3 regions of the Pseudoalteromonas sp. BSi20480 genome follow, and region 1 is predicted to be linked to each of the others. Evidence: predicted binding sites of a transcription regulator. Region 1 holds the regulator's gene; each other region holds the start of a gene.
The links. Region 1 encodes LexA, which represses DNA repair genes until DNA is damaged. Its sites were predicted from a motif close to TACTGTATNNNNATACAGTA; they were not measured.
Positions count from the first base shown of each region.

Region 2: a site for LexA is predicted at 1,129-1,148, ahead of dinB (DNA polymerase IV). Genes of this name have one in related genera too.
Region 3: a site for LexA is predicted at 1,295-1,314, ahead of uvrD (DNA helicase II). Genes of this name have one in related genera too.

Region 1 covers NZ_BADX01000072.1:10,303-12,514, forward strand. The annotation lists gene P20480_RS10680 (hypothetical protein) at 1-74, shown strand, start outside; gene P20480_RS10675 (PaaI family thioesterase) at 76-519, opposite strand; gene lexA (transcriptional repressor LexA) at 696-1,313, shown strand; gene coxB (cytochrome c oxidase subunit II) at 1,752-2,212, shown strand, end outside.
Region 2 covers NZ_BADX01000140.1:2,407-4,618, reverse strand. The annotation lists gene dinB (DNA polymerase IV) at 10-1,092, opposite strand; gene P20480_RS05240 (UvrD-helicase domain-containing protein) at 1,318-2,212, opposite strand, start outside.
Region 3 covers NZ_BADX01000200.1:2,777-4,988, forward strand. The annotation lists gene P20480_RS00035 (dUTP diphosphatase) at 1-274, opposite strand, end outside; gene P20480_RS00030 (YacL family protein) at 358-726, opposite strand; gene P20480_RS00025 (hypothetical protein) at 842-1,066, opposite strand; gene uvrD (DNA helicase II) at 1,379-2,212, shown strand, end outside.

The DNA of each region.
Region 1 (2,212 bases):
ATGCAGATACACTACTGCGTATATCTGCTATTGGCGCGGGTATGGAAATAACAATTTACCCTCTCGAAAAATAACTTACGCCTTTCGCTCAACAACGGCTGCGGTCATTTTTGATACGCAGCATAGCTCGTTGCGGCTGTTTGTAATTTTTATTTCCCAAACAGAGCTTCGTTTTCCAATATGAAATGCGCGTGCTGTTGCCGTTAATGTACCATTGCGAGAAGCCTTTAAATGGCTTGCACTTATTTCTTGCCCAACACAGTAAAACTTTGTGAAATCAACCACAAAATTAGCAGCATAGCTCGCTACGGTTTCGGCGAGTACAACGTTTGCGCCGCCATGAACCATGCCAATAGGGTTATGGTGTGCAGGGATTGCAGGCATGGTTGCTACTAGATAATCGTCGCCTATCTCTGTTATTTCTATTCCCATGGTTTTCATTAGCGTCCCTTGGCCATTAATGCCTTCGTCCAATTGTTTACACAATGCTAATGTAATGGGTTGATGCCAAATACTCATATAGATTCCTTTAAATTTAATGCAGCAAGTTACTATTTTTATAGGCTATTTTAGAAAGCCCCTAAAATGTACACGTAAGGAAGTAATTTGGCTATTTGAACGGATAATTTAAATTTGCGATTTTTATTTAACTGTATATACTCACAGTTAAATGTACTGTATGGAAAACCAGTTGTATGCGCCCATTAACTAAACGCCAAGCTCAAATACTCGAATTAATTAAAGTGTTTATTAAAGACACTGGTATGCCGCCTACACGTGCCGAAATAGCACAAACGTTAGGGTTTAAAAGTGCAAATGCCGCTGAGGAACATTTAAAAGCCCTTGCCAAAAAAGGGGTGATTAAAATGAAACCTGGCGCAAGCCGTGGAATTCAACTTGTTGAAGAAGAGGAGCCAGAACAATTAGGTTTACCGCTTATTGGCCGAGTTGCGGCAGGTTCCCCTATTTTGGCGCAAGAACATGTTGAAAGCCACTGTAAAATTGACCCATTAATGTTTAAACCAGCTGCCGACTTTTTACTGCGCGTAAACGGTATGAGTATGAAAGATATAGGCATTATGGATGGCGATTTACTTGCTGTGCATAAAACACAAGTGGCTGAAAATGGTCAAGTTGTGGTTGCCCGTGTTGATGACGATGTAACCGTAAAACGCATTGAAAAAGCGGGTCGCCAGGTGTTGCTTCATGCTGAAAATGACGAGTTTGCACCAATTAAGGTCGATCTTGAAACTGAGTCGTTCAACATTGAAGGCTTAGCAGTGGGTGTAATTCGTAACGCGGACTGGGTGTAATTCGTAACGCGGACTGGATGTAGTTCTTTCTTATTTTATAAAAAGCGCACTTTTTTGGTGCGTTTTTTTATTTTTAAAATTTTGTTTGTTTTTTATTCACACTCTTTCATTTCATCCTTAGCCCTTACCACCTCTCGATTTGAGCCATTTTCTTCTACGTTCAACTAAGCCAACTCTCTACTTTTTATATATTTATTGTTTGTTTTTAATACAAAAAACTTGCATGGTGGTTAAATATTAACTAATTGTTAATAAGCTGACGCTGGCAATACTCATCGCTTTTAAGTTTTGAGCACACACAATAAACTTTTGCTAGCGCAGTGAATGCCAATTTTTATAAATAAAACGGCATTAATAAAAAAATAAAAATAACGAATTGGCGTTTAAGCCGTATGCCTCTTCGCTTTGCACTAGCAACAGCATCAAAGGAGTCGTCACATGGGTAAACTTAGTTGTACCTTGTGGCTTATATTGTGTGTTTTTCCGCAGTTAGCCTTGGCAAATAGCCAATTTAATATGCGTAAAGGCGTTACAGATATAAGTGAAAATGTTTACGAATTACACATGACCATATTTTTTATATGTTGTGTGATTGGGATAATAGTGTTTGCCATTATGCTTTGGGCACTCATTCATCATCGCAAATCTAAAGGAGCGGTTCCCGCTCAATTCCACGAAAGCACCAAAGTAGAAATTCTTTGGACCGCCATTCCATTTGTTATTTTAATTGCTATGGCAGTGCCAGCTACAAAAACGTTAATAGCGATGGAAGATGCCAGTAAAGCCGACTTAACAATTAAAGTTACAGGTTCACAGTGGAAATGGCATTATGAATATATGGGAGAAGATGTAGAGTTTTACTCAATGCTTGCAACTCCTCAGGATGAAATAACTAATTT
Region 2 (2,212 bases), on a different contig from region 1:
ACACTATCATCACCAATCAAATGATATCTGTTCTGATTCAACTTTCTCAGGTGATAACCCTATATGCACACCGAGTAAGCGGACATGCTTTCCTCCACCACGCAGGAAAGCTTCATGGAGTAACTCACAAAGGATTGTACGATCTAACTTTTCAGTAGAGAACTCCTTTGTCGTTTGGTGAAAATCAGAAAACTTTACTTTAATTCCAATTTTACTTATGCCTCTATTATTGAGGTACTTGTATGCTCTTTGTTCAAGCTCTGGTAATAGCTTCTCAAAGAGAATTCGTTCAAGCTCCTGAGTTTCAGAAATGTCTTCAGGAAAAGTCCTCTCAACCCCTACAGATTTTCTTTCTCTACATGTAACAACAGGTCTATCATCAACACCACTACATCTTTCCCATAACAGCCTACCTAACTTACCGTATCTAGAAGATAAATATTCAAGGCTAGATGCCTTAACATCTTTACCATATTTAAAACCATCTGAAAGCAATTTCTCATTTGTGACTCTCCCTACTCCTGGGATTTTTTTTAATTCCATATTGTCTATAAAAGAGTCTACATTTTTAGGTGGAATGACGAAAATGCCATTAGGTTTATTTAGGTCAGAAGCGACTTTAGCTAGATATTTAACTGGGGCAATACCAGCGGATGCTGTAAGGTTAAGCTCTGCATATATTGTACGGCAAATATCCTGAGCAATTAATGTTGCGGAGCCACCAAAAAAATGGCAATTAGTAACATCTAAATAGGCTTCATCTAAGCTCAGAGGCTCTATTAAATCAGTGTACCTCTCAAATATTTCACGGATTTGAGAGCTTACAAGCTTGTAAACATCCATCCTCCCCCTCAAAAGAACTAGATCTGGGCATTTACGCAGAGCCACACTTGTTGGCATCGCACTTTTAACTCCAAATTGCCGAGCAATATAATTACATGTAGATAAAACACCTCTAGAAGTACGGCTTCCACCGACAGCAACAGGCTTATTGGCTAAAGATGGATTATCTCTAATTTCTACTGATACATAGAATGCATCCATATCAACATGAATAATTTTACGATAGGTGATTGATGAACTTTCACTCATTTGATTAGCATTACCGGTACATGATTAAATGCAAAAAGCTGTATATAAAAACAGTATATATAAAAAGTAATTAATAACAACTTCAATTAGGCAGACATAAAAACCTTAATTTAAAGCTTTATAACACTTACTACCTTACTGTTGCTGACCTAGTAATTATGTGAGACAGAAAAGAACTGTAAAACCATGTAATTAGGGATAAAATTTAATAAATAATAGTTCTATTTAACTATCTATGACTGGGACTTCAATATCGACTACATTATCCACACCAAAAAGCTCTTCAGCTGCCAATATAGCATTAGCTGATAGTGCTTGTGTCGTTAAAACCGCTAATCGCTGCTTCGGCCTAGATATAGACACATAAAACAAGTTCCTAGATCTATAGAATCCATCGTGATGATCTTTATTTATTTTTTTTGTCTTTAATAAATCTAAAAATCTAGGCCAATTGTAATGATTCCAGCCTCCACTGAGTATGACTAAGACATTGTCATATTCAGCGCCTTTTACACCATGCTGTGTGGCCAGCGGCGTTCCACCACCCAAGAAAAACACAAGGTTAATTAATTCTGAATACGGAATTTTTAATAGTCTTTGATATTTAACCAAGCTATTTGATAATGGGGTATTTTCTATATTAGCTAAACCTTCCTTCAACTCTTTCTCTAGTTTTAGAACCTTCTTACTCTTCGGAAGCTTTTCTGAAGATAGAAGGAAAGAGATAACACTTCCAATATCTTTTGTTTCTCTGAGCTCATTAAGTTGATTAATTTCGTTTTTCCACTTCAACTTATCCATATGGCAAGTTATTGTGGGCCATTTACCGAGGATACGGAACATCTCCCCGTACTTTTTCATTTTGAAAGCTTCACACATTGGCTCTATTGTATCTGCCAAATACTGAACGACAGGATCCTCCTTCTTTGTAAAGGAGTCCTTATATCTACCGAATACTTTTGCTAATTGACCGTAACCTTGTTGCGAAGCAATCAAGTTATGCGTCAGCATGAGAACTTTTGTCTCTTTTAGATCCCATCCATTTTTTTTTAAGTCTTCTAGCAAAGTGTCTTTCAGAGCGATAACAGACTCAATGGGTAAGTCCCCTTTATTATGGCTA
Region 3 (2,212 bases), on a different contig from region 1:
ATTGCTTTGCTAAGTCTTGATAGCTTGTTTTTCCGTCAATACGTAGCGATAAACCAAAGTGAAAAATATCAACCAATTCTAAAATAACTTGCTCGGTATCGGGTGTTTGTTTTTTCCACCACTTCCAGCCATGATGATCTAGCATTTCGGCACACTCAACCCAAATAGCGCGATACCATTCAAACCCTTGTGTAAACCATTGTTCATGCACTTTTGTATTCATGGCGTTTTGCATTTCTAGCATGACTACTAGCTTATTTAAATTGGCAGACATATCAATTCCTGTCGTTTTTTAGTTGTTTTAATAATACAGAGAAAGCGCTGTTTTTGCATTTGCTATGTCTGTTTTAATTATTTTTATCGATTACTGGTAAACTCAGCCCACGACTCGATTAAATCAATAAAGTCTTCAAAACCACAACCACTGCTTAAGTCGTTCTCTTCAAGCATTAAATCATCATCTTGATAGGCAATTAAGTCTTCGCTGTCTTGGTGCAGAGCATGAGCCTCAAATAAGGCCTCATCTTTAGATAAAATTAAATCTATTTCTTGGCCTTTTAGAGTGACTGGCTCAAAACTCGTTTTGACAGACACAATAAGTGCTTGCACCATAGCGACTTTGCCTTTGCCAATTTCTTCGTTTAACCAACGACCTATTATTGCGTGTTCGCTGCTTATTTTAATTCGTAAACCACTAATAGGGTCACGTATAAATTGATATTCCATAGCTATTACTTATTAAACGTTAATAACGCGATTATACCCGTAAATTAGCTGTAACGCCGACCCTAAAAAACAAAATAGCGCCATTGGGCGCTATTTTTGTAAAACGTTTAAATACCTAACTTCGCGAGCGGTATCGTGCCGCATCTATTATCGACCATAAGTAAATAATAGGTACTAATACAAAACCAACGAGTACGTAAATAAGTGCGTAACTTATAACAATAGCTAGCGCAAAAAATATAGCCGCTAAAATACGCCCTTGTACTAGTTGCCCTAAACCAGGAAAAAATATATTACACAACGCAGCAATTACATTACCGCCAGACCCTTGATCAGCCATACTCACCTCTGTAGTTAATTAATTTTAAATTTTAGTTATCTACTTACTATCACACTTTATGCCAATTTATTAAAGCTTAAAAATCAGTTAGTTAAATTACGACTCACTAATTGCTTTAGTATTTTTTACTAAATATAGGTCAATTTGATTATTTTTATTATTAATCTTAGTCACTTATCCATGCCAAAAACTATCCAGCTGATTGGTTTTAGAGGCTATTTTTATAATAGCTGTTCATAAAAACAGTATTTTATTTAGCCTTACAAAAACACCTGTTATACTGCCCTCAATATTGATTAAAAAGGCGTAACGATGGACGTTTCAGAATTACTCGACGGCTTAAATGACAAACAACGCGATGCCGTTGCAGCCCCATTACAAAACATGCTGGTATTGGCCGGTGCTGGGTCTGGTAAAACACGAGTGTTAGTTCATCGTATCGCGTGGCTTATGCAAGTTGAACAAGCATCAGCTTATAGTATTTTTGCGGTAACTTTTACCAATAAAGCAGCTAAAGAAATGCGTACCCGCGTTGAAGAAACCTTAAAAGCACCGGTTGGCGGGATGTGGATTGGTACTTTCCATGGTTTATCACACCGTATTTTACGCGCTCATCACCGTGAAGCTAACTTACCAGAAGCCTTTCAAATTTTAGACTCTGATGACCAACTTCGTATGATCAAGCGCTTATTAAAATCAATGAATATTGATGATAAAAAGTGGCCTGCAAAACAGTTTGGTTGGTACATAAGCGCTAAAAAAGACGAAGCACTTCGCCCTAAAGATATTCAAGCGTATGATATAAACGAGCAAATGATGCTGCGTGTATATGCCGCCTACCAGGAAGCGTGTGACAGGGCTGGTTTGGTCGATTTTGCTGAAATACTGCTACGCAGCTATGAAGTATTAAAAAATAACCCGACGTTACTTCGCCACTACCAACAGCGCTTTGCCCACATGCTAGTAGACGAGTTTCAAGATACTAATACCATTCAGTACGCATGGTTAAAGTTACTTGCAGGCGACACAAGCAGCATAATGATTGTTGGCGACGATGACCAAAGTATTTACGGCTGGCGCGGAGCTAAAATAGAAAATATAAAACGCTTTTTAACTGACTTTGATGCCGAAACTATTCGCCTTGAA